DNA from 2 places in the Streptomyces sp. NPDC001868 genome. Region 2 is predicted to be linked to the other one. Evidence: riboswitches for the same ligand, from Rfam matches in the RefSeq annotation. Region 2 holds a riboswitch; the other holds the start of a gene.

Region 1 (15,907 bases), on a different contig from region 2:
CCAGGCGCGGCCGAGGCGTTCATGGTCGCCGCCTGGTCCTTCAGCCCACCCGGTTTGGTGACCGACCCGATGAAGCTGATCAGCGCGGACACCCCGCTCGCGCCGAGGGAGACCGCGAGCACGAGCAGTGTCTCGTCCCTCAGGATCCGCCGCCCCGGCCGCTCCCCCGGCAGCGCACCCTCCACCGACTCCGCCTGCCCCTGCACCCACGCCTCCAGTTGTCCGTCCCCGCCGAAGGTCCATCATCACCCGCGGCGGTCCGGAGCATTCCGGCGGCTTGCCTCACAGACGGTTCCCTCAGCCCAGCGGCACCGGCTCCGGCAGCCCGACGGGCCAGCTGTGGACCGGCTCCCCGGAGTGCATCAGCTCGCCGTACCGCCGTGTGGTGGCGGCCAGTGCCGCGTCCCGGGCGAGGCCCTTGGCCAGAGCCTGGTGGAACGTTTCCACCTGCCAGGACGCCCCGTTGACCCGGCGCCGGCAGCGCTCCTCGATCACGCCGAGGTAGAAGTCCCGGTCGACGGGCTCGACCCCCCACGCGTCCAGCCCCACCTCGGCGAGCGGCAGCAGCTCGTCCCGTACGAGGTTCACGGCGTCCACCGGGCCCACCCCGCCGTAGCGCCCGCGCGGCCACTGGAACTTCGCCTCGATGCCGTGCCGGCAGGCCTCGTCGAAGTTGGCGGCGGCGGTCTCGAACGGCAGCCGCGTCCAGACGGGCCGCGACTCCTCGGCGAGGGCCCGTACGACGCCGTAGTAGAAGGCCGCGTTGGCGATCACGTCCGTGATGGTCGGCCCGGCGGGCAGCACCCGGTTCTCGACGCGCAGGTGCGGGACCCCGTCGGCGATGCCGTAGACGGGGCGGTTCCAGCGGTAGATCGTGCCGTTGTGCAGGGTGAGTTCGGCGAGTGAGGGGACCCCGCCCGCGTCGAGGACGCCGATCGGATCCTCTTCGTCGCAGATGGGCAGCAGGGCCGGGAAGTAGCGCAGGTTCTCCTCGAAGAGGTCGTAGGCCGAGGAGATCCACCGCTCCCCGAACCAGGTGCGGGGCCGTACTCCCTGGGCCTGGAGTTCGGGTGGCCGGGTGTCGGTGGACTGCTGGAACAGCGGTGGCCGCGACTCCCGCCACAGCTCGTGCCCGAACAGGAACGGCGAGTTGGCGCCGACGGCGATCTGCGCGGCGGCGACCGCCTGGGCGGCGTTCCACACATCGGCGAACCGGCCCGGGGTGACCTGGAGGTGCAACTGCACGGAGGTGCAGGCGGCTTCGGGCGCGATGGACTTCGAGGTGCAGACGAGCCGCTCCACCCCGTCGATGTCCAGGGTGAAGTCCTCACCGCGGGCGGCGACGATCTGATCGTTCAACAGGGTGTACCGGTCGCCCGCGGAGAGATTCGAGGAGACCAGGTCGTCCCGGTCCAGCGTCGGCAGAATGCCGATCATCACGATTCCCGCGCCGACCTCGATCGCCTTGCGGTCGGCATACGCGAGGGAGGTGCGCAGCTCCTCGGAAAGCTGGTCGAAAACGCGACCGTCCAGGCGATGTGGCGCAATGTTGACTTCCAGATTGAACATGGCGAGTTCTGTTTGGAAATCTCGGCTCGCAATCCGCTCCAGTACTTGCGCATTCATCATTCTCGGCAGACCGTCGCCATCGACGAGGTTCAGCTCGATCTCCACACCCATGAGGTTCCTGGGGCGGTCGAACCGCTTCTCCTCCAGCAGCCGCGCCAGCCCCGCCAGGCACTGGTGGAGCTTGTCGCGGTACTGCTGGCGATCGGAGAGGCCAAACGGCCCCGCCACGACCTTCTCCCCCATCGAAGTGTCCCTCCTCGGATGGGCAGGCCGATGACTCGGCCACTGGTTGTCCCGGGTCCACGGATGATGATGCCCAGGCAGAGCCACCGATAACGTCCTGCGCGCGACCTGCACACGCTAGGCTGAGCACGGTCACCTCCGACCTTATTCACTCGGCGTGCTTCTGGCACATTCAGCGGGCAAGAATGAGCACGCGCTTTCTGCCCGGTGACCTTTCGTGAAAAGCGCCGACGAGAACCGGCCGTCCGCTACGCGACGGTAATCCGAGGTCACCGACGCACCCCCCTGGGAAAACGGGGTGCCATCCATGTTCCGGCGACCGGATACCGCCTTGCTCTTCATATCCGGAACGGCTAGACGAAACCTCGTGTGAACACGTGTCGTATAAACTTCGCAAACGAGGCTGAGAGAACGGCACTCGCGGTCCTCGGTCCTGCCGTCCTGCCACGCGCGGCGGACCCAACCCACGCACCGGACCCCGGGCACCCGTCTCTCCGATCCCCGAGAGCTGACAGCGCCGTCCGCCCCCGCCCTCGCGCCACCGTGCCTGTCGAATTGAGAGGCGACCCACCATGCCGCTGCATGTCCCCCCGGCTCCCGCGCCCGCCCTGCGCACCGTCCTCACGGCACTCGGTTCCCCCACCGCCGTCCACGAGGCGCGAACCCCCTCCCTGAAGAACGCCCAAGGCCCCGCCACCCCCGAACTCCCCCTGCCCGTCCACGTACTCGACCGGATCACCCCCGAGGGCACGGGCACCACCCGGCTCACCGGATGGCGGTTCCTGATCCGCTGCGGCGACCGTGCCGTGGCCGCCGCCGAGACCCGGCTCACCCCGGACGGCTGGGCGTTCTCGCACTTCTTCGAGGGCCCGTACATCACCTCCACCGAGCGCGCCCTGCGCCAGGCCGAGGTCATGCAGCAGCCCTACCAGCCACGCCTGCTGTCGGTGCCCGAGCTGTACATGCTCACGCTCTGGCTGCACGCCGACCCCACCGCCGACGGCGCCACCGGCCATCCGGCACCGACCGACCTGCTGGTCCCGCTGGCGCCCGCACCGCCCGGCATCGCGGCCCACCGCCCGCACCGGGTCGCCGATCTCCTCCCGGTACTGACCACCCGGCTGACACCCGCACCCGTGCCACTTCTGGGATCACCCGCCTGAAAGCCCGGCCGCCCCCGCATTCGACCGCTCGCGCCCCGCCACCGAAATCCCGGTGGCGGGGCGCTTGTTTCCCACTGCCGGAATTCCCGCTCTTTCGGGCGCCAATACGCTCGTACGAGCCATTCACGCACTCTTCCCCCACCGGACTAGCCCCATCCGACCACTGCGAACCACCCGAAGGGACAGTGTGGTGGGGATGAACCGTCCGCGCGGCGGATGCGTCATCAACCTGTGAAGAAGCCGTGCTGCGAAATGCCTGCGGATTGACGCCCGTGGGGCAACACTGGGACCGGACCGATTTATCACAACGGGGGGCGGCCATGAACGGGGCTTCAAGCCGCGGGACAGACGAACCAGCCATCTCAGACCACACGACAAACCGAAAGATCCCAACAACCATGTGCCAGCACCAGCCACTGTGCCCGACCGCCGAATCCGCCGACCGGGAAGGCGCCCGACTCGTGGCGCACCACCCGGAGCAGGGATGGAGCCTGCTCTGCAACGGCGTTCTGCTCTTCGAGGACACCGGTGAGCTCCTGCCGGACGGCCAGATCATCGCGCCGCACCGCCCGATGGGCACGGTGATGACAGCCGCCTGAGCCGCACTCACGTGCGCGGCAGGGCGAGCGTCCCCGCACAGGACGTCCGCCCGGACAGAAGAAGGGGCCGGCCGGAGAAGCACTCTCCGAACCGGCCCCGACGCGTGTCCGCGTCCGACTACTCTTCGTAGGCGTCCAGCGGCGGGCAGGAACAGACCAGGTTCCGGTCGCCGAAGGCCTGGTCGATCCGGCGCACCGGCGGCCAGTACTTGTCGGTGGGCGACACCCCGGCCGGGAAGACCGCCTCCTCGCGCGTGTAGGCGTGCTTCCACTCCCCGCCGAGCGCGGCCGCGGTGTGCGGAGCGTTGCGCAGCGGGTTGTCGTCCGCCGGCCACTCGCCCGAGCCGACCTTCTCGATCTCCGCGCGGATCGCGATCATCGCCTCACAGAACCGGTCCAGCTCACCGAGGTCCTCCGACTCGGTCGGCTCGATCATCAGCGTCCCGGCCACCGGGAACGACATCGTCGGCGCGTGGAAGCCGTAGTCGATCAGCCGCTTGGCGATGTCGTCGACGCTCACCCCGGTCGACTTGGCCAGCGGCCGCAGGTCGATGATGCACTCGTGCGCCACGAGCCCGCCCGGACCGGTGTACAGCACCGGGTAGTGGGGCTCCAGCCGCTTCGCGATGTAGTTGGCGCTGAGCACCGCCACCTGCGTGGCCCGCTTGAGCCCCTCACCGCCCATGAGCCGGACGTACGCCCACGAGATCGGCAGAATGCCCGCCGAACCCCACGGGGCCGCCGAGATCGGCCCCACGCCCGTCTCCGGGCCGGCCGCCGGCTGCAGCGGGTGGTTCGGCAGATACGGCGCCAGGTGCTCGCGCACCGCCACCGGGCCCACGCCAGGACCGCCGCCGCCGTGCGGGATGCAGAACGTCTTGTGCAGGTTCAGGTGCGAGACGTCGCCACCGAAGTGCCCGGGCTTGGCGAGACCCACCAAGGCGTTGAGGTTGGCGCCGTCGACGTACACCTGGCCGCCCGCGTCGTGCACCTGCGCGCAGATGTCGGCGACGTGCTCCTCGAACACCCCGTGCGTCGACGGATACGTGATCATCAGCACGGACAGCTCGTCGCGGTACTGCTCGATCTTCGCCCGCAGGTCCTCGACGTCGATCTCGCCGTCCCCGGCGGTCTTCACGACGACGACCTTCATGCCCGCCATGACGGCGCTCGCCGCGTTGGTGCCGTGCGCGGAGGACGGGATGAGACACACCGTCCGCTGCTCGTCGCCGTTGCCCCGGTGGTAGCCGCGTACGGCCAGCAGCCCGGCCAGCTCGCCCTGGGAGCCCGCGTTCGGCTGCAGCGACACCTTGTCGTACCCGGTGGCCTCCGCCAGCCGCTCCTCCAGCTCACGGATGAGCGTGAGATACCCCTGCGCCTGTCCGGCGGGCGCGAACGGGTGCAGCTGCCCGAACTCCGGCCAGGTCACCGGCTCCATCTCGGTGGTCGCGTTGAGCTTCATCGTGCAGGAGCCCAGCGGGATCATGCCCCGGTCCAGCGCGTAGTCCCGGTCCGCGAGCCGGCGCAGGTAGCGCAGCATCGCGGTCTCGGAGCGGTGGTCGTGGAACACCGGGTGCGTGAGGTAGTCGTCCGACCGCAGCAGCGCCCCGGGCAGCGTGTCCGCAGCGGTGGCGTCGAGGGCCTCGACGTCCCCCTCCACCCCGAACGCGGTCCACACGGCGCCGAGCTGTGCCCGCGTCGTGGTCTCGTCGCAGGAGATGGACACCAGGTCGGCGTCCACGAGGTGCAGGTTCACGCCATGTTCCCGAGCGGCGGCCACGACCTCACCGGCCCGCCCCGGCACCCGCACGGTGAGCGTGTCGAAGTACGCCCCGTGCACGACCTCGATCCCACCGGCCGCGAGCCCCGCGGCGAGCACGGTGGCGTACCGGTGCGTACGCCGGGCGATGGTCCGAAGCCCCTCGGGCCCGTGGTAGACGGCGTACATACCCGCCATCACGGCGAGCAGCACCTGTGCCGTACAGATGTTGCTGGTCGCCTTCTCCCGGCGGATGTGCTGCTCCCGCGTCTGCAGGGCGAGCCGGTACGCCTTGTGTCCGTCCGCGTCCACGGAGACCCCGACGAGCCGCCCGGGCAGACTGCGCGCGAACTTCTCCCGTACGGCCATGTAGCCCGCGTGCGGCCCGCCGAAGCCCATGGGCACACCGAACCGCTGGGTCGTCCCCACCGCGATGTCGGCGCCCAGCTCACCGGGTGAGGCCAAAAGGGTGAGGGCGAGCAGGTCGGCGGCGACGGTGACGAGCGCGCCGAGCGTGTGCGCCTGCTCGACGACCGGCTTCAGATCCCGTACGGCACCGGAGGCGCCCGGGTACTGGAGCAGCACCCCGTTGATCTCCCGCTCGGCGAGCTCGGCCGGAATCCCGGCGCTCAGGTCCGCGACGACGACCTCGACGCCGGTCGGTTCGGCCCGGGTCTCGATCACGGCGATCGTCTGCGGCAGCGTGTCCGCGTCGACGAGGAAGAGGCCCTTCTTGTTCTTCCCCATGCGCCGGCACAACGCCATGGCCTCGGCGGCGGCGGTGCCCTCGTCGAGCAGGGAGGCGCCGGAGGTGGGCAGACCGGTCAGCTCGGCCACCATGGTCTGGAAATTGAGCAGCGCTTCGAGCCGCCCCTGGGAGATCTCGGGCTGGTACGGCGTATAGGCGGTGTACCAGGCCGGGTTCTCCATGACGTTCCGGAGGATGACCGGCGGGGTGAAGGTCCCGTAGTACCCGAGCCCGATCATCGAGCCGAGCACCTGATTGCGGTCCGCGAGCGAACGCAGCTCGGCGAGCACCTCCGCCTCGGTACGCGCACCGGGAAGGTCCAGCGCCTCGGCGTTCTTGATCACGTCCGGGACCGCGGCGGCCGTCAGCTCGTCGAGCGAGCCGTACCCGACGTGCGCGAGCATCTTGGCCCGGGCCTCGACGTCCGGTCCGATGTGGCGCCGCTCGAAGGGGATTCCCTGTTCGAGCTCCGAGAGCGGAATGCGATGGGCGGTCATTACGGAGGCCTCCTGGTCTGACACGACCGTCGAGGGGCACCACGGCACGGGTGCCCCGAGGGCCTCCCCCTCTGTCATCTCAACCTGAGAGCTTCACCGGTCCAGGGTACGAACCGGCTTTCACCGTCGGTGAGAGCGGAAGCCGTGACACCCGCCCTGCTTTCCAGAGTGACCTCGTCCGTGCGGTACGTGGGCCTGAGAGATTCCGGGGAGGATTTGCTCCTTCGGCGCCTCCGGATGGTGTCCGGAGGACTCTCCCGCACGGGGTCAGCAGCCGCTGCCAGCGTATCAGCGCGGGCACCGCACGGGTCTTCGAGTGGCCGCCTTCCCCGATGTGCCTTTTCGTAGTGGTGAGGGATGATTCGCGACCCCTCTGCGACCACTTGGAGGGCCCGTGCAGACCGATATGGATCCGCGCAACCTGATCGGCCGCAAGGCGTTCGACCGCAAGGGCAGCAAGATCGGCACCGTGGACGAGGTCTATCTCGACGACGCCACCGGCATCCCCGAGTGGGCCGCGATACGCATGGGCCTCTTCGGCCGCGACTGCTTCGTCCCCCTGGAACCCAGCGAACTCGTCGAAGGCACCCTCCGCGTCCCCTTCGACCGCGCCCTCATCAAGGACGCCCCCGACTTCGGCGTAGGCCGCCATCTCTCCCCCGAACAGGAACTCCAGCTCTACCACCACTACGGCCTCGACATAGCCCCACCCCCGCCTCCGGACCACGACTTCGGCAACACGACAGGCAAGAACAACACCTGATCCGGGGCGACGCCCCTGCTCTTTCGGCCCGCAGGGCCGTCGCTTTCAGGGGCGCGGGGCTGTTCCGATTCGCGGCTCCGCCGCGTGGGCGCGACCAGCCCCCACACACCCGCAGCCGCCCGATCGCCGTCATCGACCCACCCCTCAGGCGCCCTCCTGATCCCGGTCTCTCGATCCCGCCGCAACGGCGCGCAGCCACAGCGGCGCGGACCGGCGCTGCCCAGTCTCAACCCCGCACCAACGGCAACGGCTCCGCCGGCTCCAGCCCCGGATCATCGGTCCTGAACGTCCGCACCCGCCCCGGCTCCACATCGTGCGGCGTCTCGAACCGCACGGTCACCCGCCCCAGCCCGCTCCCCTGCACCCACCCGTGCCCGTACTCGGCATGCCGCACATCATGACCGGCCCTCCACTGCCGCTCGGCACCCGCACCCTCCTCCGCCACAGGCACCTCCACGTCGGAGCCGGCCTCCTCCTCCACAGGCTCCGGCTCCCCCGCAGCCTGTGCGAACAGGTCCTCCTGCGTGTAGTCGGCGAGCCCGCTCACCCCCACCCCCAGCAACCGCACCCCACCGGTCGTGTCCACGGACTCCAGCAACCGCCCCGCGGCCTCCCGCACCACCGCGGGGTCGTCCGTGGGCCCCCGCAGGGTCTCGGACCGGGTCAGCGTCGAGAAGTCGTACCGCCGTACCTTCAACACGATCGTCCGCCCCGACAGCCCGGCGCCCCGCAGCCTGCGCACACACCGGTCCGCGAGCCGTTGCACCTCCATCCGGACCCGCACCCGGTCATGGATGTCCACGTCGTACGTGTCCTCCACCGACACCGACTTGGTGTCCCGCTCGGCCACCACCGCCCGGTCGTCCCGCGCCAGCGCCATCGCGTACAGCCCGTGCCCGTGCGCCTTCCCCAGCAGCCGTACGACCTCGTCCTCCCCCGCCTCCACGATCTCCTCGACCGTGGTGATCCCGGCCCGCCGCAGATGGTCGCCTGTCGCAGGGCCCACCCCCGGCAGGATCCGCACGGACATCGGGCCCAGCAGCTCCCGCTCGGTCCCTGGCTCGATCAGCACCAGCCCGTCCGGCTTGGCCTGCTCGGAGGCGATCTTCGCGAGCATCTTGGAGGCCGCGAGCCCCACGGATCCGGTCAGCGCGGTCACCGCCCGGATGTCCGCGCGCAACCGCGCGCCCGCCAGCCGCGCCGATTCCTCGTCCCAGGCCGTGCCCCCGGCCTCCAGGTCCACGAACGCCTCGTCCAGACTCAGCGGCTCCACCAGCGGCGACAGATCACGCAACAGCCCCATGACCTGATCGCTGATCGCCCGGTAGAACGTGAAGCGCGGCGTGAGATACGCGGCGTTCGGCGCGAGCCGGCGCGCCTGCCCCATCGGCATCGCCGAGTGCACCCCGAAGACCCGCGCCTCGTACGAGGCGGTCGCGACCACCCCACGCGGCCCGAGCCCGCCCACGACAACGGCTTTCCCCCGCAGACTCGGCTTGGACGCCTGCTCCGCCGAGGCGTAGAAGGCGTCCATGTCGAGATGCAGGATCGTCGGCGCGGTTCTCACCTCTCCGATGCTGCCCTACGCCACTGACAACGCCCCGAAGCGGCGGCGGCGGAGTTGCTCAGACCGCCCGGTTCCGCCGTCGCGCCAGTTCGTCCGACGGGTTGTGGCCCATGAGCGTCTCCCCCGTGTCGACCCGCTCGCCGTGCAACTGCGAGAGAGCGCTTTCCACATCACGCCAGACCACCCCCACGGCGATCCCGAAGACCCCCTGGCCGCCCTGGAGCAGGGCGTGGACCTCGTCGGGCGAGGTGCACTCGTAGACCGTCGCGCCGTCGCTCATCAGCGTCATCCGCTCCAGATCGCTGAAGCCCCGCTCCCGCAGGTGCTGGACGGCGGTGCGGATGTTCTGGAGCGACACCCCCGTGTCGAGGAACCGTTTCACGATCTTCAGGACGACGACGTCCCGGAAGCTGTAGAGCCGCTGTGTCCCCGAGCCCTGGGCGGACCGCACACTCGGCTCCACGAGACCGGTACGGGCCCAGTAGTCGAGCTGCCGATAGGTGATGCCGGCGGCCGCGCACGCGGTGGGGCCGCGGTAGCCGACGCTCTCGTGCGGCTCGGGGGCCGCCTCCGCGCTGTCCTGCACAGCCGTGGGCCGCTGCGGGACGTGACCGGCCGCGCTGCTGTGATGGGGGTCCCCCCAGCTCGAGCCTAGCCGAGAGCCTGGGGGAGGGTACGGGCCGCCGTCCCCCAGCCTGCGTCCGGGGGCACCCCCAGCCGTACCGTCGCCGCTGCTTCTCACGCCGACCTCCGTCCTTGACCTGCCTCATCGACGGTAGGCAGCCACCTGGGGCGCGTCAACGACCACCGCACTCGCCACGCCGAGTGATAATCACCCTGAGAGTGGTTTCCCGTGCCCTCCCGCGGGGAAAGGCTAGCCGAATGCGCTCCGGCGGAGCCGACCGACCGTGCATGGGCTGATGGCATGTGCCGAGCCCCGGACGACGTCTCCCACCGCCCGGACCGGCGCCCGTGGCACCTTCGCCCCGGAGTCTCGGACCAGCTACGCCGACCGTGTCCCAGCCCGCCCTTGGCGACCGTCTCCCACTGGCAGCACGCGCGATCCGTCCCGTCCGCCACGACGTCTCTCGGCCGCCACGACGTGCATCCGGCGGTCCATGACGCCCCGAGCCCCGAACCCGGGCACCCGCCACCGATGACGACCGGCGGCGTCAAGGCCTCACAGCCCCGGACGACCGCCCGCCCGGTCTCACTGACTGTTCGTTCCGAAGTCCTCGGGCGAGATCTGGTCGAGGAACTCGCGGAACTTCTCCACCTCGTCCTCCTGCTCGTCCGGGATCGCGATGCCCGCGTCGTCGAGCACCCCGTCACTGCCGAAGATCGGCGTACCGGTACGCAGCGCCAGCGCTATGGCGTCCGAAGGCCTCGCACTCACCTCGACCCCACTGGCGAACACCAGCTCCGCGTAGAAGACGCCCTCACGCAGGTCGGTGATGCGCACTTCCGTGAGCTCCTGGCCGACGGCCTCCAGCACGTCCTTGAACAGGTCGTGGGTCAGCGGTCGCGCGGGGGCCATGCCCTGCTGGGCGAAAGCGATCGCCGTCGCCTCCCCCGGCCCGATCCAGATGGGGAGGTAACGGTCGCCTCCCACTTCGCGCAGGAGCACGATCGGTTGGTTGGAGGGCATTTCCACCCGGACACCTACGACATCGAGCTCGTTCACACAGCAACCCTAGGCCGTGCTCGGGATGTTTGGGTAGTCGGGCTCGGATCGGCCCACCGATCCGCCACGGGCGAACACCGCCTCTCAGCGGAGCCGTACACCCAGCGCGCTCCGCACGAGCGCGGCGTGCAGCTTGACCGTGAGCCCCGCCAGCTCGCGCGTACGGTCCTCCGCATGCGCCCTGGTCTGCGGATTGCGGTGCAGGCGCAGGGGCGCCACGACCTGGTCGACGAGCCCCGCCTCACGGTCCGCGGCGGCCCGCATCACCCGCAGATGCCGGGGCTCGATACCGAACCGCCCCAGTTCCACCACAAGCGTGGCGACCGTGAGCACCTCGGCGTCGTACGACCCGTCCGGCAGCGGGGCCACCAGCCCGTACGACTCCCACTCGGCCAGCTGCTCCTCGTCGATCCCGGCGCCGGCGACCAGCTCGCCACGCCCGATCCGGGCGGCCGCCGGCTCCTCGGGCTCCCCGAAGAGCTCACTCAGGCGCTCTCCGTCACCGATGTCACGCTGGCGCCCCACGGACGGCAGCCGTACGTCCTCGCCGCGCTCCAGGGCCTCCAGATACTCGCGGATCACCTTGAGCGGCAGATAGTGGTCCCGCTGCATCCTGAGGACGTGTCCGAGGCGCTCCACGTCCTCGGCGCTGAACTTGCGATACCCCGAGGGGGTCCGCTGCGGCTCGATGAGCCCCTCCGACTCCAGGAAACGGATCTTGGAGATGGTTACCTCGGGAAACTCCTCGCGCAAAGCGGTCAGCACCGTACCGATGCTCATCAGGCCACTGTCCGCGGCGGCGGTGCCGTGGTCGGCACCACCGCTCGTTGTTCGAAGCATGGACCTTCCCTGGGGGTCCCCCCGGACACCGTCCGGGGGAGGGTCAGTAGCCCCGCTGGCTCGCGTAGAAGACCAGCCGGTACTTGCCGATCTGCACCTCGTCGCCGTTGTGCAGGGCGACCTGGTCGATCCGCTCACGGTTGACGTAGGTGCCGTTCAGGCTGCCGACGTCGGCGACCGTGAACGAGCCGTCCTGACCCCGGCGGAACTCCACATGGCGGCGCGACACGGTCACGTCGTCCAGGAAGATGTCGCTCTGCGGGTGACGGCCCGCCGTGGTCAGATCGCCGTCCAGCAGGAAGCGGCTGCCCGCGTTCGGGCCGCGGCGCACGACCAGGAGCGCCGAGCCGAGCGGCAGCGCGTCGACGGCGGCCTGCGCCTCGGGGGAGAGCGCCGGCAGCTGGGTCTGGCCGGTGACCTCGGAGTCGTAGGCCTCAAGGCCGGAGATGGAGATCGTGGAGGTCGTCTCGGACGGACGCTCGGCGGTCGCGCCGGCCCGCAGCGGAGCACCGCAGTTCGAGCAGAAGCGGCTGTTCTCCGCGTTGCGGTTACCGCACCTCGTACACACCAGGGCCGACATCGACGGATCCTCCTGCCGCGGCTGCCCCGCCGGGGCATTGGACGCATACGGGTCTGAACTAAACCCTCCACCCGTACCTGAGGTTGACGGTTCCCCGAAACCTATGCGGCCCGACTGGGCAGGGTCAACAGACGGCGCGCCCTGACCTCCGGAAATGTCACCTCCCGGACCACCGACCTGGTCCCGGAACAGCGGGCGATCACCGCCCTGCTCCTCCGCTTCCGAAGGCTGCGCGCGATGACGGGAGGTCGCGTTGTCGCTGCCCTCTCGCGCGCTCTTGCCGAACAACTTCGCAAACAACTTCACGGGCGATTCCCCTTGACCGAAACAGACCCGCCCGTGGGGCAGGACGAACCCTGACTGAACACACCGGCCGACCCGGACAACCTCACAACGTCCGTATCCACCAGACAGTTTCCACCACGCACCACCCATTCGGTGCGCCGACCCCCCGCAACCTCATGCCCTCGACGGACGGGCCCCATGCACCTGCGGTTCACTGGGAGGACGACCGAGCGTAGTCAGGCCGCTTCGCCGCTCGCAAGGCGTCCACGACGATCTTCTCCGCCCGCTGCACGGTCACGGTGGCCTGCTCCTTCTCCAGTGTCTGCACCACGCCTCCGGGGATGTTCAGTGCGGGTTCGAGGTCCTGCGGGTTGCCGATGACCTTGAAACGAAAGGGCTGGGTGATCTTGTTCCCATCCACACTGATTCCCTCACCGGAATCGGTCAGATAGGTGCTGGCCACGACCCGCACACCGTTCACCTGGATCGCCTCAGCGCCGGCCGCGCGCAGCTCCTGGATCGCGTCGAGCAACATGTCCGCCTCGACCGTTCCCTTCGTGTCGTCGATCGTCAGTGTGATGCCGGGTCCCTGCGCGGCCACCGTGCCCGCCAGAATGCCGAGTTGCCGTTCCTTCTCGACCGTCTGCTTGCGTGCCTCCTCGGCCTGGTCCGAGCTGTTCTCCAACTCGGTGCGCTGATCCTCGAGACCCTGCTTCTCCTCCTCCAGACGCTGAGTACGGTCATCCAGTTCATCGAGGATGCGTACGAGGTCTTCCTGACGTGCTCCGCGCAGCGCGCTGTCGTCGTTGGTGGAGGCCACCTGGATGGCCAGTCCGAAGCCGAGGCCGAACAGCAGGAGCGCCACGATGAGTTGGGCCCGGGTGAAGCGCGGCGGCCACAGCCCCTGACCCAGCCGCTGCCGCCCGGTCAGCTTGTTCGTCTCCTCCTGAGGAGCCTCACCGGGCTCCTCGGCGGCCGTGGAGGGCACCTCCTGGGGGAGTTCCCGGCGCAGCCGGGTCGTCGGAGAGTCCTCCTCTCCCCCGCCCTGGGTCGGCTTCGGCCTCGGCGTCTCGTCCCGCTCGTTCATCGGCCTCACGCCCGGAAGACGTGCCGGCGGATCGCCGCGGCGTTGGAGAAGATACGGATACCGAGGACGACGACGACGCCCGTGGACAGCTGGGCGCCGACGCCCAACTTGTCGCCGAGGAAGACGATCAGGGCGGCCACGACCACGTTCGACAAGAACGACACCACGAAGACCTTGTCGTCGAAGATGCCGTCCAGCATCGCGCGCAGCCCACCGAAGACGGCGTCGAGCGCCGCGACCACGGCGATGGGGAGGTACGGCTCGACCACCGCCGGTACCTCGGGCCGGACCAAGAGTCCGGCCACGACTCCGAGGACGAGGCCCAGTACGGCGATCACGATGTGCCCTTCTCTGTGCTGGGTTCTGCTGTTCGTACGATCACGCTCGGCGCGGCCGGCACCTTGAGGTCGTCCTCGACGGAGATGCTCGTCCGGATACCGAAGTTCTCCTGGAGGGCGTGCAGGTACAGCCCGTCGGGGCTGTTCTGGAACCTGGTGCTCAGCCGCTGCCCGTCCCCCACCGCGAGGACCGTGTAGGGCGGTGCCAGCGGCTTGTTGTCGACCAGTATCGCGTCGCCCGCGGCCCTGATCGCCGAGAGGGCGGTGAGCCGCTGCCCGTTGATCGAGATGGCCTCGGCGCCCGACGCCCACAGTCCGTTGACGACCCGCTGCATGTCCCGGTCGCGCACCCGGCCGGTGTCCGAGAAACCGGACGTCTCGCGCGGATCGCCGTCCCCGCTCTGGCCGGCGCCCTTGGAGTCGTTGACGACGAGCCGCACCCCGGGGCCGTGCACCTCGACGGCGCCCGACAGGATGCCCGTCAGATCGTTCGCGTCGCTGCCGCCGTCGTCCTTGAGTGCCTCACGCTGCCGTGCGCTCACGTCGTCACGGAGCCCGTCCACGGAGTCCTCCAGCTTGTCCGCGGCCGAGGTCTCCTCCTGGATGCGGTCGATCAGTTCCTCGCGCTCCTTGGCGACCACGGGGGCGCTTATCCGCGCCTGCGCCGCACCCACCGTCACCACCAGGGCGGCGAGCACCAGCCCGACCGCGAGCCCCAGCTTGGCCCGCATCGTCTTCGGCATGCCCTCGGTGCCCGCGGCCTTCTTGCGGGCGGCGGCCTCGGCGTATCCGTCGTCGAGGCTGTGATCCATGACGTTGGTGAGCAGCGACATGGAGGCGTCCGGACGCGACGGGCGCGTGGGTGTGCTCCGAACGGGGGGCTGCTGCGGCATGCCGCACATCGTCGCACGTCGCGACCACTACCTCCGAATGGCCCCACCGGCGTGCCGGACAGGCCCCGTTGGGGGCGCTTGTCCGGCACGCGCGCGTGCGAAACGGTTCAGCGGCCGGCGCTGTCCACCACGGCCGCCCACTCGTCGAGCAGGGCCTGCGCGGAGGCGTCGTCGGGCCCCTCGGCCCACAGATGAGTGACGGCCTCGGCCGGGTCCGGCAGGACCATCACCCACCGCCCGTCCGTCTCCACGACCCGCACACCGTCGGTGGTGTCGACGAAGCGATCCCCGGCCGCCTCCACGACCCGCCGCATCACGAGGCCCTTGACCGCCCACGGGGTGGCGAGATCCCGCTTCAGGACGTGCGCCCGCGGAATCCGCGCGTCGATCTGGCTGAGCGTGAGCTGCGTCCTCGCCACCAGCCCGATGAGCCGTACGAAGGCCGCCGCCCCGTCGAAGACGCTGCTGAACTCCGGCACGATGAACCCGCCGCGCCCGTCCCCGCCGAAGATCGTCGTCTCGTCCCCGCCGACCCGGGTGAGGTCGTCCGGCGAGGTGGTCGTCCACTCGACCTGCGTGCCGTGGTACGCCGCGACCTGCTCGCCGATCCTCGTGGTGGTCACCGGCAGCGCCACCCGGCCGCTGCGCCGCTCCGCGGCCACCAGGTCGAGCATGACCAGCAGGGCCCGGTCGTCCTCGACGATCCGGCCCTTCTCGTCGACGAGCGACAGCCGTTCACCGACAGGGTCGAACCGCACGCCGAACGCGGCCCGCGAGGACGCCACGATCTCGCCCAGCCGCACCAGCCCCGCCCGCCGCATGTCGCCCGTCTCCGTCGGCCTCGACTCGTCGAGACCGGGGTTGATCGTCAACGAGTCGACACCCAGCTTGCCGAGCAGACTCGGCAGCACGAGACCGGCACTGCCGTTGGACGCGTCCACGACGACCTTGAGCCCCGACTCGGCGATCCCGGTCGTGTCGACGTTCCGCAGCAACGACCCGGTGTACGAGTCGAACACACTCGCCGGGAAATGCAGGTCCCCGATCTCACCCGGGAACGCGCGCCGGTACTCCTGCCGCGCGAACACCCGGTCCAGCTTCCGTTGACTGGCCTGCGAGAGATCGGCCCCCTGTCCGTCGAAGAACATGATGTCGACCGAGTCCGGGACCCCCGGTGTCGTCCGAATCATGATCCCGCCGGCACTGCCCCGCGCGGTCTGCTGCCGCGCCACCGGCAGCGGTACGTTCTCCAGGTCCCGTACGTCGATGGCGCTGGCCTGCAGCGCCGAGAT
Region 2 (15,907 bases):
ACCAGCCGGTCCGGCACCCGCAACGTCCGCCCGAGGAAGGGGCGTTCGGGCTCCTCGATGCTCAGCAGCCCGAGCGCGCTCAGCGGAGCCGAGGGCCGGAACCGGGCCCGTGCCGGGGCGAGATGCGCGGGCAGCCCGCACAGATCGAGCGCGAGCCCGACGGTGGCCCGACGCCTGCTGACGTCGTCGTTCAGATACCCGTAAAACTGCTCGTAGGAGCGGTCCAGATCGGGTGCCAGGGCGATCAGCAGGATCCGCGTGTCCAGCTCGGTGAGCCCGAGCCGCTCCGCGAGCCGCTCCAGCGGTCCGTCCGGGGCGGTCTCCAGGTCCGGGAAGGCGGACGGGTGCGACCCCGCCGACGGCCCCAGCAGATGCCGTACGCCCTCCTCGGACAGATACAGCCCCCGCAGCGGATCACCCGCAGTCGGGTCGCCTGCGGCGCGCTCGGCCACCAACTCGGCGACGCGGTCGCGCAGCCGGGCGAGCCGGAGGAGCAGCGGGTCGGTGCCGGGGGAGGTGAGGGCGGGCGGGGAGGCGGGGGAGGCGTGCGTGGTCACCGCTGTCGTTCTCCGGTGCCGGGTGCGGCCGTCGGACGGTCCCCCTGGTCCCCGGTGTGCGGGGCGGACGCCAACCGGCCGGGCCGGTGGGCGCGTTCCTCCGAGCCCTCCAGGGAGCCGTCCATGCCGCGTACGCGGATCGCCGCGCCCTCGGTGACCGGGGGACCGGCGTCGTACTCGGGGAAGGCCGGGAAGGGGACGGTGACCACGAGGTCGAGGGACGGCTTCATCTCGCCGCCCAGCGCGGACCAGACCTCGGCCAGGGACCGCGACTCGGTGTGCAGCCCCGCCACCGAGAGCGGCAGGGTCAGGCCCAGCGCGCCGAGCGCGCCCGGGAGTTCGTCGGCGGGCAGCAGCTCGTGGGGCAGCAGGGTGGCCAGCACCGCGGAGAGCAGCCGGTGTTCGTCCTGGGGCTGTTTGGTCCAGGCGGTGACCAGGTACGACAGCCGGAACCAGCGGGGCGGCTGCCGACGGCGTACGACGATGTCGCGCTCGTCGCGGACCGGCATGTGGCCGCGCTGCCGACGGGAGACGTCCTCGCGGATGTCGTACAAGTAGGTGTTGATGGTGGGCGCGTTGCGCCGGGCCGCCCAGTCGCGGGTCGGGGCCTCGAAGGAGACCTCGATACCGGAGCCGGCCAGGGCACCACCGCCGATCAGTCCCTTGAGGACGTCGTCCACCTCGTGGATCACGGTCGTGCTCCTGCTGAGTCGTGTGCCTGTCCGCCGATCCTGCGTGTCGCGCGGGCCCCGCCACCAGACACGCCGGGGTCGTCCCGGGGGCAGAGCGCGCTGCCCAACCGGCCGGTTGGGTCTGCCCGTTCGATCAGATGTAGCCTTCCCGGAGGGCATAGGCCACCGCGTGTGCCCGGTTGCGGAGATGCAGCCGGGTGGTGAGCCCGTGCATCACGTTCTTGACGGTGCGTTCGGAGTAGGAGAGCTTGCTCGCGATCTCGCCGGTGTCCATCCCCTCGGCGACGAGCCGGAGGACGTCGATCTCACGCGGTACCAGGCCGGACAGCGGCGCCCCGCCGCGACCGGCCACGGAGCGCTGCAACGTCCCCACCTGGTTGATCAGTCGGCCGAGCAGATCGGCGGGCAGGTCGCCGTCGCCGCGCGAGGCCGCGAGCACGGCCTGCGACAGCCGGTGCGCGGTGGCCTCGTGGCGCCACACGATGGCCCCGACCCCGCACTCGATCACATCGAGCAGCTCGGTCTCCCGGATCAGGCTCACCACCAGGACGGCCCGCGCCCCCTCGCTGCGCACCATCCGGCGCAGCGCGGACAGCAGTGGCTCGTCCGGTGTCTCACCGACCAGTACGGCGACGGTGCCCGGCCGTACCTCGGCGTCGTCCACGAGGTCGATCACCGGGTGCCCGCGCAGCTGGCTGAGCACTCCGGCGCGGGAGAGCGGGTCGAGGGTGTGGACCACGACGGGGATACGGCGCCGGGTCTCCTGGTGCTCCGCCGGGACGGTGGCCGTGGCCGCCGCCGTGTCCGCGGTCCGGAATGTGCTGCGCAACCGTTTCTCCCGTATGCACGAAATCGCCGCTCCCGTGAGGGGAGTGGCCGATGGGCTCGATTAACACTTCTGTGTGTCGTGTGCGCCGGGCAATCGTGGAGGACCACGAGATGCACCACGAGATCGACCACGGGACCGACGACGGGACCGACAACGAGCTCCGCCACGGCACCACGCCACCGACCCTCCACGGACGGTGCACCGCGACGGCCCGTGCCCCGTCTACGGAAGTGGAAACGGAAACGGAATCGGAAAACGACAGTCCACGACAGGAGACAGCGATGTGCGCGCCGGAACCGCTTCTCGAACGCCGTGAGCCCCTGGAACTGCTGACCGTCGAGGCCGCCCGCGCCCGGACCGGCTCCGGCCGTCTGGTGCTGCTCCGGGGCGCCACCGGCACCGGCCGCACCGCGCTCCTGGAGGCCGCCGCGGAGCACGCGGCGGCGAACGGGATGCGTGTGCTGCGGGCCCGCTGCTCGCCCGAGCACAGCTCCGTCCCCTTCGACACCGTCTTCCAACTCCTCGCCCACGGGCCGGAGTTCGACCAGGCTGTGGGCGAGGCACCGGACCCGCCGGGCACCCAGCCGCACCGGGGCAGGCCCGCGCGGCTGTGGCGGCTGCTGCGTTCCTACGCGGCCGAGTCCCCGCTGCTCGTCGCCGTGGACGACGCCCACTTCGCCGACGCACCCTCCCGCCGCTGGCTCGTCGAGGCCGTCCGCCGCATCGACCGGCTGCCGGTGCTCCTGGTGGTCACCGAGCGCAGCCAGTACGACATCGACCCCCCGGCGGACGGCCTCGCGCACGCCCTCTCCCCCGCCCTCGTGCACACCCGCACCCTGGCCCCGCTGAGCCCGGACGCCGGGACCCGGCTGGTCCGTTCCGTCCACGGCGGCGCCCCGCCGGAGTGGGTCGACGCCTGCTTACGCGCGGGCGCGGGCAACCCCCTGCTGCTGCGCGCCCTGCTGTCGGACCTCCACGACATCGCCCCCGGGACCTTCCCGGCTGCCCTTCCGGACACCTGCGCGGCGCTCTACCCGGGCACCTACGCCGCCGCGGTGTCCTGGTGGCTGGACAGCGCCGGGCCCGCGACCACCGGCATCGCCCGCGCCCTCGCCGCGCTGGACGACGAGGACACCCCCGTACCGGCCGACGCCGACCTGCTCGCCCGGACCGCCGACGCCGACCCCGCCCGCGTGTCCGGCTGGCTCACCGCGATGACCGGCCTCGGCCTGCTGCGCCCCGACCCCGGGGGACGGCCCCGCTACGCCCACCCGCTGCTGCGGGACGCCGTGCTCGGCGGCTGGGCCGGCGCCGAACGGCAGGCCGCCCACCGCCGGGCCGCCGAGGCGATGCTGCACCGGGGCGACCCCACCGAGGCCGTCGCCGGACAACTGCTGCGCTCCGCCCCCGTCGGCGAGGCCTGGGCGACCGGCGCCCTCCTCGACGCCGCCGACCACGCCGTCCGCGACGACCGCAGCGACGACGCCCTCGCCTACCTCCGCCGCGCCCTCGACGAACCGATGCCGGCCGCCCGCCGCACCGTGGTCCTCACCGAACTGGGCTCCCTGGAGTACGCCACCGTGCGCTCCACCGCCGGCATCCCCCGGCTCGCCGAGGCGATGCGGCTGCCCGGCCCGCCCCGGGAACGCGTCCACGCGGCCGTCGCCCTGGGCACCGCCCTGGCCCGGCGCGGCGAGGCCCGCGCCGCCGTCGACGTACTGCGCGGTCTGCGCGACGAACATCTGACGGGCCACCCGGACCTGATCCGCACCGTCCAGACCGCCTCCGCCCTGCTCTCCGACCACGACCAGGGCGTACGGCAGGAGGTCTACCGCTGGCTGCGCGAGACCGCCGAACGCACGCCCCAGCTGGTCGGCACCGCCGGACAGGCCCTCCTCGTCCGCTACGAGGCCACGGCGGGCCTGATCTCGGCGGCCTCGGCGATGCACCGCGTCCGGGCCCTCCTCGCCCGGCCCGCCGACCCGCCGTCCGAGGCCTTCCTGCTGGGCACCGCCGCCGCCGTCGCCCAGTGGGCCGACCAGCTCGGCGAGGCCGAACGCCTCGTCCACCGAGGGCTCGGCGGCCAGCGCGCCTCCCTCCTCCACCCCATGCACCTGGCCCTCCTCAACGTCCGTATCGACATCGCCGCCGCCCGGGGCGCCCACGAGGAGGTCCTCGCCGACCCCGAGGTCGCGCGCGCGGTCGCCGGCCGCCCCGAGTCCGCCAACGCGCTCGCCCACGGGGTCATCGCCCTCGTGGAGACCGGCCGCACGGACGAGGCCGCCCGCCTCGCCGACGGCTTCGCGACCCAACATGCCCACGACTCCTGGGAGTTGAACCGCTTCCTCTACGCCCGGGGCTTCCTGCGCGCTGCCACCGGCGACCCCGCCGCCGCCCTCGACGACTTCCTGGAGTGCGGCCGCCGCCAGTCCGCCCGGGACGTCACCAGCCCCGTCGTCACCCCCTGGCGCACCGCCGCCGCCGACTGCCATCTCGCCCTCGGCCGCCCCCACGAGGCCCTCTCCCTCGCCGAGGAGGAACTCCGCCTCGCCACCGTCTGGAACACCCCCCGCGTCCTCGGCCGCGCCCTCTCCGCCCTCGGCACGGCGACCGGCGGACGCCGGGGCCTGGAGCTGGGGGACCGGGCGGTACGGGTGCTGCGGCAGGAAGCCGACGGCGTGCCCGAGGAGGCCGCCGCGGCGGCCGGGGCCTCGGTCGTGGCACTGAGGAGCGCCGTCGCGGGCGCCGGCGGCCGGGTGTCGGCCCAGGTCGGCCGGCAGCACGGCGGATCACGCGCGACGGCGACGGCCGTGCACGGCTGGACGCTGGGCACGGACCCCGCACGGCCGGTGGGCGGAGCCTTCACGTCCCGCACGGGCTCGCTCGGCGGCGCGGCCGAGGCACCGGACATGGATGGCCACGCGGCCGAGGCACCGGACGGCGAATGGGCCGTGGCGCCGGACCGAACGGCGGTGGAGACGGAGTCGATACCGCAGTCGATACGGCAGTGGACACCGCAGCCGGCACCACAGTGGACGCCACAGGCGATACCGGAGTTGATACCGGCGCTCCTGGCACAGGGGCGGGGGCTCGCCGCGTCCGGGGAGCGGGCGCGGGCCCGAGACGCCTTCCGGGAGGCGGCCGAACGCGCCGAACGCCTGGGCGCGCTCCGCCTCCGCGCGGTCGCGGAGGCGGCCCTGCGCGAGGGCGGCGCCCGCCGCACCACGGCCGCCCTGACCGGCCCGTCCGCGCTCACCGCGGGCGAGCGCCGCATCGCCGAACTCGCCGCGCAGAGCCGTACGAACACCGAGATAGCCGAACTCCTCCACCTCGCCCGCCGCACCGTCGAAACCCATCTGACCAGCACCTACCGCAAGTTGGGCATCCGCCGCAGGGCGGAACTCGGCGCGGCCCTCGCGAACACCGGGGAGCGCCCCTGACCGATCCGCCAGGGGCGTCACGGCCGTACACCCGCACCGCGACGAACTTGCCGACGCAATCCTTGAACCGGAGGCGGGGCGTATGCGTAGGAGGAACCGGGAGCACCCACGCGTAGCCGACACCTCCGAGGAGTACCCATGAGCAGAACCCCGAGCCTGGACGACTGGCTCACGACACGCCAACCCCTCGTCCTCGGCCTGTTCCGCATCGTGCTGGGCCTGCTGTTCGCCAGCGAGGGCGCCGCCACGGTCTTCGGGATCCTGGACCGCAAGGCGAGCCCGGTCGGCGACTGGCCCTTCTGGTATGCCGGGGTCATCGAGCTGGTCTGCGGCGTCCTCATCCTCCTCGGCGTCGCGACCCGGCCCGCCGCCTTCCTCAGCTCGGGGATCATGGCCTTCGCCTACTTCACGGAACACCAGAAGGACGGCCTCTTCCCCCTCCAGAACGGCGGCCTCGCCCCCGTCCTCTTCTGCTGGGGCTTCCTCCTCCTGGTCTTCGCCGGCCCGGGCGCCCTGTCCCTGGCGGGCCTGACCGGCCGCGAGACCGCCACCAGCCCCGGCTCCCACCGCGTCACCGGGCCGTCCCGCTGACCTCGTCCCGGTGAACCGGCCCCCGGTGACCTCGTCCCTACGTGGAACCACGTAACCGGACACGCAGCTTCGCCGCCGGGGCGCGCGGGCCCGAACCGGAGCCGACGGGCGGGGATATCGTGCGAGGCCCGCTGCCGTCGCCCCGAGGAGGCACCCGATGGGCGCTCGTTCGTTCATGCTCGCGACCCGGATACCGATGTCGCGCGAAGGCTTCGACGAGTGGCTGCGCACACCCCTGCCCGGCCTCGGCATCATCGAGAACCCGTCGGCGATGTACACGGGATGGGCCGTCGACGGCGCCGACCCGGACTGGGCCCTGACCGGACTAGCCGCCCATTACCCCGCGGCGGCGGCCGCCGTCCGCGCCGACCGGACCAGGACCCCCCGGGACCTGCTCGCCCCACGCGCCGCCCAGGGCTTCACCCTGCTCCGCCACCGGGGCGAGGCGCTGGAGGCCTATCTGTACGACTACCACGGCGACGAGACCGGTACCCAGACCGCCCTGCTGATGCTGGCGGGCGCGGGCCGCTTCGCCCACCCCGGCACCGGGACCCCGGTCATGTACTGGGGCGGCGACGTCCACCCAGGCCTGCCCATGAACGGCGACCGCCCCCTCGCGGTCCTGCTCGTCACGGGCGCCCGTTCCCGATTCGTCGACACCTACCCGCTCGACACCCTGCTCGCGCACCTGACGCCGGTCGAGACCGACTTCCTCACCGCGACCGCCTACGGGGACGGGGCCGGGACCGACGAGAACCCCGCCCCGAACACCCCCGACCTGCTCGACCCGGCCCTACGCGCGCCGACCCCCTGAACGTCCCGCTCAGCACTCGATGATGTTCACCGCGAGCCCGCCCCGCGCGGTCTCCTTGTACTTGACGCTCATGTCGGCGCCCGTGTCCTTCATCGTCTTGATGACCTTGTCCAGGGACACCTTGTGGGTGCCGTCGCCGCGCATCGCCATCCTGGCCGCCGTGACGGCCTTCACCGCGGCCATGCCGTTGCGTTCGATGCAGGGGATCTGGACGAGGCCGCCGACGGGGTCGCAGGTGAGGCCGAGGTTGTGTTCCATGCCGATCTCGGCGGCGTTCTCGACCTGTTCGGGGCTGCCGCCCAGCACCTCCGCCAGCGCGCCCGCCGCCATGGAGCAGGCGGAGCCGACCTCGCCCTGGCAGCCGACCTCGGCGCCGGAGATGGAGGCGTTCTCCTTGAAGAGCATGCCGATGGCACCGGCGGCGAGCAGGAAGCGGACGACTCCCTCCTCGTCGGCGCCCGGCACGAAGTTGATGTAGTAGTGCAGGACGGCCGGGATGATGCCGGCCGCGCCGTTCGTCGGGGCGGTGACGACCCGGCCACCGGCCGCGTTCTCCTCGTTCACGGCCATCGCGTAGAGCGTGATCCACTCCATGGAGCGGGCCAGCGGGTCGCCCTCCGCCCGGAGCTGACGGGCCGACATGGAGGCGCGGCGGCGTACGCGCAGACCGCCCGGCAGGATGCCCTCGCGGGACATGCCGCGCGAGACGCAGGCCTGCATCACCCGCCAGATGTCGAGGAGCCCGGAGCGGATCTCGTCCTCGGTGCGCCAGGCCCGCTCGTTCTCCAGCATCAGCGCGGAGATCGACAGACCCGTCTCCTTGGCCACCCGGAGCAGCTCGTCGCCCGTGCGGAAGGGGTACTTGAGGGGCGTGTCGTCGAGCTTGATGCGGTCCGCGCCGACCGCGTCCTCGTCGACGACGAATCCGCCGCCGACGGAGTAGTACGTCTTCGACAGAAGTTCGGCGCCACCGGTGTCGTACGCCCAGATCGTCATGCCGTTGGCGTGGTAGGGCAGCGTCTTGCGGCGGTGCAGGACCAGGTCCCGGTCGAAGTCGAAGGGGATCTCGTGCTCGTCGAGCAGCCGGATCCGGCCCGAGCCCCTGATCGCCTCCACCCGGTCCTCGGCCGACTCGACGTCCACCGTGCGCGGCGAGGCGCCTTCCAGGCCCAGGAGGACGGCCTTCGGGGTGCCGTGGCCGTGACCGGTCGCGCCGAGTGAGCCGTACAGCTCCACGCGTACGGCGGCGACGCCCGCGAGCAGTTCCTCGTTGCGCAGCCGGCGGGCGAACATCCGGGCGGCCCGCATCGGGCCGACCGTGTGGGAGCTGGACGGGCCGATGCCGACCGAGAACAGGTCGAAGACGGAGATGGCCACGGTGACTCCTCAGAACGGGGGAGGGTTGTGCAGGGGGTGGGGCACCGCGCTCGTTCCCCAGTGTGCGCGGTGCCCCGGAAAAGCGGGACTACGTACCGATGAAGTCGGGGTTACTTCCCCAGCCCCGGGTACAGCGGGTGCTTGTCGGCGAGGGCCTTGACCCGGGCCTTCAGCGCCTCCGCGTCGTACGACGGCTTCAGCGCCTCGGCGATGACGTCCGCGACCTCGGTGAAGTCCTCGGCGGTGAAGCCGCGGGTGGCCAGGGCCGGGGTGCCGATACGCAGCCCGGAGGTCACCATCGGCGGACGCGGGTCGTCGGGGACGGCGTTGCGGTTGACGGTGATGCCGACCTCGTGGAGCCGGTCCTCGGCCTGCTGCCCGTCCAGCTCGGAGGCGCGCAGGTCGACCAGGATCAGATGCACGTCGGTGCCGCCGGACAGGACGTCGACACCGGCCTCCCGGGCGTCCGGGGCGGTCAGCCGCTCGGCGAGGATGCGGGCGCCCTCGACCGTACGGAGCTGGCGCTCCTTGAACTCCTCGGAGGCCGCGACCTTGAAGGACACCGCCTTCGCCGCGATCACATGCTCCAGCGGACCGCCCTGGAAGCCGGGGAACACCGACGAGTTGAGCTTCTTCGCGAACTCCTTCTTCGCCAGGATGATCCCGCCGCGCGGACCGCCGAGGGTCTTGTGCGTGGTGGAGGTGACCACGTCCGCGTACGCGACGGGGTTGGGGTGCAGCCCGGCCGCGACCAGACCGGCGAAGTGCGCCATGTCGACCCACAGGTAGGCCCCGACCTCGTCGGCGATCCGCCGGAACTCGGCGAAGTCCAGCTGACGCGGGTACGCCGACCACCCCGCGATGATCACCTTCGGGCGGTGCTCCTTGGCGAGCTTCTCCAGCTCGGCCATGTCGACCAGTCCGGTGGCGGTGTCGACGTGGTAGGCGACCACGTCGAACTGCTTGCCGGAGAAGTTCAGGCGCATGCCGTGGGTGAGGTGGCCGCCGTGGGCCAGGTCCAGCCCGAGGATGGTGTCGCCGGGCTGGGCCAGCGCGAAGAGCGCGGCCTGGTTGGCCGAGGCGCCGGAGTGGGGCTGGACGTTGGCGTACTCGGCGCCGAACAGCTCCTTGATCCGGTCGATGGCGATCTGCTCGGTGACGTCGACGTGCTCACAGCCGCCGTAGTAGCGGCGGCCGGGGTAGCCCTCGGCGTACTTGTTGGTCAGCACCGTGCCCTGGGCCTCCATGACCGCGACCGGAGCGAAGTTCTCCGAGGCGATCATCTCCAGGGTTGACTGCTGACGGTGCAGCTCGGCGTCGACGGCGGCGGCGACCTCCGGGTCCAGCTCGTGCAGGGGCGTGTTCAGAAGCGACATGCGTACGACCTCGTCTTCTCAGCCGGCGGTGTGGGCGACGTACTCGTCGGCGGAGAGCAGATCGTCCGGCTCCTCCGCGACGCGTACCTTGAACAGCCAGCCGCCCTCGAAGGGGGCGGTGTTCACCAGCGACGGGTCGTTGACGACGTCCTCGTTGATCTCGGTGATCTCACCGGAGACCGGCGAGTACAGGTCGCTGACCGACTTCGTGGACTCCAGTTCGCCACAGGTCTCGCCCGCGGTCACCGTGGAGCCCACCTCGGGGAGCTGGGCGTAGACGACATCGCCGAGCGCGTTCGCCGCGAACTCCGTGATGCCGACCGTCGAGACGCCGTCCTCGGCGCCCGACAGCCACTCGTGCTCCTTGCTGTAGCGCAGCTGCTGGGGGTTGCTCATGGCCTGAATTCTCCTGTACGCGGGGGAGTGATGATGAAGGGGGGACTGCTGAAACCGCTGGTGAGCAGCGTGAATGTGCCCGGCGTCACGCTCGGGGTCCGTACGGACGCCGCTTCCGGACGACTACGAAGGTGTCACTTCCGCCGCTGGTAGAACGGCAGCGCCACGACCTCGTACGGCTCGTGACTGCCCCGGATGTCCACGCCCACACCGGTGGTGCCCGGCGCGGAGTGCGTGGCGTCGACGTACGCCATGGCGATCGGCCTGCCCAGGGTGGGGGAGGGGGCGCCGGAGGTGACCTCGCCGATCACCTGGCCGTCGGCGACGACCGGGTATCCGGCGCGCGGCACCCGGCGGCCCTCGGCGACCAGCCCGACCAGGACCCGCGGCGGGGCGGAGGCGGCGCGCTCGGCGGCCTCGGCGAGCGCCGCACGCCCGACGAAGTCGCCCTCCTTCTCGAACTTCACGACCCGCCCGAGCCCGGCGTCGAAGGGCGTCAGCGCGGTGGACAGCTCGTGCCCGTACAGCGGCATCCCCGCCTCCAGGCGCAGCGTGTCCCGGCAGGACAGCCCGCAGGGCACCAGGCCGGCGCCCTCGCCCGCCTTGGTCAGCGCCTGCCACAGCTCGACGGCGTGCTCCGGCTTCACGAACAGCTCGAAGCCGTCCTCGCCGGTGTACCCGGTGCGCGCGATCAGCGCGGGGACCCCGGCGACCGTGCCGGGCAGGCCCGCGTAGTACTTCAGGCCGTCGAGGTCGGCGTCGGTGAGGGCGGCCAGGATGCCGGGCGACTCGGGGCCCTGGACGGCGATCAGCGCGTACGCGTCCCGGTCGTCGCGCACCTCGGCGTCGAACCCGGCGGAACGCTCGACGAGCGCGTCCAGCACCACCTGGGCGTTGGAGGCGTTCGCGACGACCATGTACGTCGAGGAACCGGCCTCCGTGTCGGCGAGCCGGTAGACGATCAGGTCGTCGAGGATGCCGCCGTCCTCGCGGCAGATCATGGTGTAGCGGGCGCGGCCGGGCTTCACCGCGCCGATGTTGCCGACCAGCGCGTGGTCCAGCAGCGCGGCGGCCCCCGGGCCGGTGACGGTGATCTCGCCCATGTGGGAGAGGTCGAAGAGACCGGCCTTCGTACGGACGGCGAGGTGCTCGTCGCGCTCGGAGCCGTAGCGCAGGGGCATGTCCCAGCCCGCGAAGTCGGTCATCGTCGCGCCGAGCGAACGATGCAGGGCATCGAGCGCCGTATGGCGCGGTCCGGCGGTGGGGCTGTTGCTCATCGGTTCTGCTCCCAGGGCATGACAGGCGAGGGCGTTCCTCCCCATCTGTCATCGGAACCTGAGAGGTTCACCACGACCGTACGTACTGGTGGTCGTGGTTTGCACCTTGGGTGGGGCCGTCCCCTGCGGAAGAGAGGTGCGGCCCGCTTTTCAGATGTGCCTCGCCCGCGCGGTATCTGGGCCTGAGAGATTCAAGGGAGGGACTTGCTCCTTCGGCGCCCCAGCGCACTGCTGCTGGGAGCTCTCCCGCGCGGATTCAAGCGGCCGGTATGCAGTTGGCGCGCACATCATTGCACGCATCGACGCGGTGCGGCAGGGGGACCTTTCACAGGTGGGGGAACGACGAGAACAAGCAGACACAGCGGTCCGTAGCACTCTTGTGGCAATACGAGGACTGAATCAGGAGGGATCGGGCATTACCTTCTCTTTACAGTCTGTGGGGATGGGTCTCCCATACCCCTGGGGAGGACGATCACGGTGAACAGGACCACGGCGTATGCGACGACCTCGGGCATCGCCATGCCCAAGCAGCCCGTCGCACCGGCCGGCGAGGCGTGCGGCCCGTTCCCGAGGGCGGTCGTCCGCGATCTCAGGGAGCGTGCCGGGCGCAGCCCTCACGGGCTGTCCTTCGAGCCGGACGACCTGGTGGTGGTCACCGGGCTCCCCGGCAGCGGCAAGTCGACGCTGATGCGGCGGGCGGTGCCCGGCGTCCGCATCGACTCCCAGGACACCCGCGACCGCTTCGACGCCCGCTTCGGCCACCGGCTGCCGTACGCGGCCTACCGGCCCTTCGTCCGTCTCGCCCACTACGCGGGGCTGCGGCGCGCCCTCCGCTCGGGGGAGGGCATCGTCGTGCACGACTGCGGGACACAGGCGTGGGTGCGGAGCTGGCTCGCGCGCGAGGCCCGCAGGCGGGGCGGCACCCTGCATCTGCTGCTGCTCGACGTCACTCCCGGTGAGGCCCGGGACGGACAGCGGGAGCGCGGACGGGGGGTCTCGCGGTACGCCTTCGCCCGGCACCGGGGCGCCATGACCCGGCTGCTGCGGGCGGTGGAGAAGGGGCGGCTGCCGAAGGGATGCGGGGCGGCGGTGATCATCGACCGGGCCGCGGCGGACGTCCTGAAGCGGATCGACTTCGTGGGGTGAGACGACGGGAAGGCTCCGCGGCGGCCCCCGAGTCCTTCCGAAGCAATTAAGGTGCAGCTACAACAGCATCACGGAGCAAAGCGGTAGGCAGCAGATGGACTTCCCGGCGGACTTCCCGGCACAGGCGCATCCCCATGGGCACGGAGGCTGGCCCGGCAATGAGCTGGAGGAGGTGCTGTCCGCCTCGCTCGGGGTGCCCCAGGCCGGGGCCCGGATCGTGGAGGTGCTGGCCCGCAGCTTCGTCTGGGTGCCGCTGCCCGAGGGCGGCGGTCCGCAGAGCGGCCAGCTGGATCTGCCCACGATGGAGGTCGGCGGCCAGGCGTATGTGCCGGTCTTCAGCTCCGAGGAGCAGTTCCGGCAGGTCGTCGGCAACCACATGTCGTACACGATCGCCCCGGCCGTCGAGTTCGCGCGCGGTCTGCCCCCGCAGATCGGCCTCGCCCTGAACCCGGACGGTGTCGTGGGCATCCCGCTGCCGCCGCCGGCCGTGGCCGAGCTGTGCCGGGCCGGGCGGACCCCGCTGGACGGCTCGGCGAACGGCGCCCGCGTCCGGCTGTTCGAGCCGGACTGGCAGGACGACCCCGTGGACTTCCTCGCCGCGGCCTCCACCGAGTTCGCCGGAACCGGAGTGGTCCTCTCCGCCCGCCGCTGCCTCGCCGCCATCGAGACTGCCGACCCCGTGCTCTTCATCGGCGTCGAACTGGGTTCCTGGGAGGCGGACCGCACCCACCCCCTGGCCGCCCTCGGCCGAGCCCTCGCCAAGGCCCCCGTCCCCTGGCCGGTCAACATGGTCTTCCTGGACGTCGCCCAGGACCCGGTGGGCGACTGGCTGAGGGAAAGGGTCCGTCCCTTCTATCAACAGGGGTACTGACAGCGCCCCCAAAGGGGCGCGGGGCTGTATCGATATGCGGCTCCGCCGCGCGGGCGCGACCAGCCACAACGCACCCGCGGTCCGCAACGCACAACAACCCCCGAGCCCTGACCGGCTCAACCCGCACACCACCTAAGCTGGTTCCTATAACCAAGGTCCAACAGGGAAGGGCGGCCAACGTGAGCGCGAGCGGCATCGCCACCGGGCAGGTCGAGCACATGCTGCGCCAGGTGACGCCCGGGCGTTACGACGCCTACGAGGCGCTGCTGCGTGCCCTCGCCTCCCCGCCCTCCGGCCAGATCTGGATGCTGCTCTGGCACGGCCAGGCCGGCTCCCCGGACGCGCAGTACGGGAACATGGAGGTCGACGGCTTCAACTACGCCCCGTGCGTCACCTCCGCCCAGGAACTCTCCGCCAGTGGCTGGAACCGCAGCTACGAGGTCGTCGACGGCCTCGACGTGGCCCGCACCCTCTACCCCGACCACTACGGCCTGTGGCTGAACCCGCACGCGCCGGGCGGCGGCCTCGGCATCCCCTGGCTCGATCTGCGCCGGATCGCCACGGGCCTGGAGCGGCAGCCCGCCGGCCCGCTGCGGCTGTCCGAGCCGGCCATCGAGATCCCGCAGTTCTACGCCCTGCTGACCCAGAACGCCCACCGCACCCCCGCCGTGCGCTCGCTGCGCCGCGCCTGGGTGCAGCCCGCGCTCGGCGCGCCGTATCTGGCCATCGGCCTCGACGTCTACGACACCTCGCCGCCCGCCGTGGACTCGGTGCGGGCGATGATGCAGCAGTCCATCGGCGCGGTCCCGGACGGTCTGCCCGTCTCCACCGTCGCCATGTCCGACGAGTACGACCCGGTCGCCATGTGGCTGCGGGCCGGCGCCCGCCCCTTCTACGACCGCGAGGCCCACGCCGCCCCGGCACAGGCCCCGGCGGCGGGCGGATACGGCTACCCCGGCGGCTACTGAGCCGCACCGGGGCGGTTCCCACCGCTCAACAGAGCGTCACGTCCGGATAGCGGAACGCCGCTGGCCACATCACGGTTGCGCATACATTCGCCGCCGGGTCTGGTGCCTGATCGCGCGACCGTTGAAGACTCCCCCAGAGCGATGGGGGGATCGGGCGAACACGCTGTTCATACGGTGAAGTTCGATGCCGTACCTCCCCCTCGTACCCATCAGTAGTCACAGAGCAAGAGAGCAGCAGTGGTGACGGACCGCACCGCAGACCCGGGCGGCCGTCAGGCACAGTCGGCAACCACCGGCACGGGCAAGCACGAGGGACGATGACCGCACCCATTGAGACGACCGGATCGCAGGCCGAGGCGCAGCCCGAGGCCGTGCTGGCAGGTGTCGAGGCCAAGAAGATCGAGGGCCGTTCACTCGGCCAGATCGCCTGGACCCGCTTCAAGCGCGACAAGGTGGCGGTCGCGGGCGGTGTCGTCGTCGTCCTGCTGATCCTGATCGCGGCCCTCTCCCGGCCGCTGCAGTCGATGCTGGGGCTCGACCCCAACACCTTCAACCAGGATCTGATCGACGCCAACACCTCCCTGCCCAAGGGCGACTTCGGTGGGATGAGCTGGGACCACCCACTCGGGGTCGACCCCAAGTTCGGCCGTGACATCCTCGCCCGCATTCTCGAGGGCTCCTGGGTCTCCCTGGTCGTCGCCTTCGGCGCGACGATCCTGTCCAACGCCATCGGAGTGGTGCTCGGCCTGGTCGCCGGCTACTACGGCGGCCGGGTCGACACCATCGTGAGCCGGCTGATGGACACCTTCCTGGCGTTCCCGCTGTTGCTCTTCGCCATCGCCATCTCCGCGACGCTCCAGGGCGGCGCCTTCGGCCTCAAAGGCCTACCGCTGCACATCTCGGTGCTGATCTTCGTCATCGGCTTCTTCAACTGGCCGTACATGGGCCGCATCGTGCGCGGTCAGACCCTGGCGCTGCGCGAGCGGGAGTTCATCGACGCCTCGCGGGGGATGGGGGCCGGCGGCCCGTACGTCCTGTTCAAGGAGCTGCTGCCCAACCTCGTCGCGCCGATCATCGTCTACTCGACGCTGCTCATCCCGACCAACATCATCTTCGAGGCGTCGCTCAGCTTCCTCGGCGTCGGAATCCAGCCGCCGCAGGCCTCCTGGGGCGGAATGCTCAACGACGCGGTCGACTTCTTCCAGGTCGACCCGCAATACATGATCGTTCCCGGCCTCGCGATCTTCATCACGGTGCTGGCCTTCAACCTCCTCGGTGACGGCCTCCGGGACGCCCTCGACCCCCGCAGCCGCTGACGTCTGCGACCGCGGCCCGGTTGTGGCCCGAAGTCCCACTCAACTGTCCAACTACGAAGGGGAAACCGACCATCATGCGAAGGTCAGCAATGGCCGCTGTCGCGGTTGTGAGCAGCGCCGGCCTGCTTCTGTCCGCGTGCAGCAAGGCGGAAGACGGCACGGAGGACACCCCCAAGGGCGCCGGCGCGAACGCCGCGACCAAGGGTGTCGTGAACGAGTCCACGGCGAAGGGCGGCACGGTCACCTACGCCAGTACG

The links. Region 2 has a riboswitch for glycine ahead of gcvT (glycine cleavage system aminomethyltransferase GcvT). Riboswitches for the same ligand answer to the same signal wherever they lie in the genome.
Region 1: it holds a riboswitch for glycine, as region 2 does, so the genes downstream of both, gcvP (aminomethyl-transferring glycine dehydrogenase) here and gcvT (glycine cleavage system aminomethyltransferase GcvT) in region 2, are expected to answer to the same signal.

Annotation. Positions count from the first base shown of each region.
Region 1 is NZ_JBEOYO010000006.1:294,291-310,197, forward strand. It holds gene ABT147_RS10490 (CPBP family intramembrane glutamic endopeptidase) at 1-206, opposite strand, end outside; gene ABT147_RS10495 (glutamate-cysteine ligase family protein) at 298-1,812, opposite strand; gene ABT147_RS10500 (hypothetical protein) at 2,385-2,975, shown strand; gene ABT147_RS10505 (DUF5999 family protein) at 3,374-3,574, shown strand; gene gcvP (aminomethyl-transferring glycine dehydrogenase) at 3,693-6,578, opposite strand; glycine riboswitch at 6,752-6,848, opposite strand; gene ABT147_RS10515 (PRC-barrel domain-containing protein) at 6,973-7,341, shown strand; gene ABT147_RS10520 (DNA polymerase IV) at 7,568-8,908, opposite strand; gene ABT147_RS10525 (MerR family transcriptional regulator) at 8,967-9,650, opposite strand; gene ABT147_RS10530 (bifunctional nuclease family protein) at 10,119-10,592, opposite strand; gene ftsR (transcriptional regulator FtsR) at 10,677-11,432, opposite strand; gene ABT147_RS10540 (zinc-ribbon and FHA domain-containing protein) at 11,476-12,447, opposite strand; gene ABT147_RS10545 (DUF881 domain-containing protein) at 12,509-13,384, opposite strand; gene ABT147_RS10550 (small basic family protein) at 13,390-13,722, opposite strand; gene ABT147_RS10555 (DUF881 domain-containing protein) at 13,719-14,624, opposite strand; gene ABT147_RS10560 (sugar phosphate nucleotidyltransferase) at 14,723-15,907, opposite strand, start outside.
Region 2 is NZ_JBEOYO010000052.1:46,784-62,690, reverse strand. It holds gene ABT147_RS38010 (ATP-binding protein) at 1-557, opposite strand, end outside; gene ABT147_RS38005 (Pvc16 family protein) at 554-1,249, opposite strand; gene ABT147_RS38000 (helix-turn-helix transcriptional regulator) at 1,383-2,078, opposite strand; gene ABT147_RS37995 (helix-turn-helix transcriptional regulator) at 2,360-5,518, shown strand; gene ABT147_RS37990 (DoxX family protein) at 5,657-6,109, shown strand; gene ABT147_RS37985 (hypothetical protein) at 6,267-6,923, shown strand; gene ABT147_RS37980 (L-serine ammonia-lyase) at 6,933-8,300, opposite strand; gene glyA (serine hydroxymethyltransferase) at 8,411-9,676, opposite strand; gene gcvH (glycine cleavage system protein GcvH) at 9,695-10,072, opposite strand; gene gcvT (glycine cleavage system aminomethyltransferase GcvT) at 10,207-11,349, opposite strand; glycine riboswitch at 11,385-11,509, opposite strand; glycine riboswitch at 11,510-11,608, opposite strand; gene ABT147_RS37960 (AAA family ATPase) at 11,827-12,495, shown strand; gene ABT147_RS37955 (enhanced serine sensitivity protein SseB) at 12,590-13,366, shown strand; gene ABT147_RS37950 (enhanced serine sensitivity protein SseB C-terminal domain-containing protein) at 13,546-14,334, shown strand; gene ABT147_RS37945 (ABC transporter permease) at 14,652-15,650, shown strand; gene ABT147_RS37940 (ABC transporter substrate-binding protein) at 15,725-15,907, shown strand, end outside.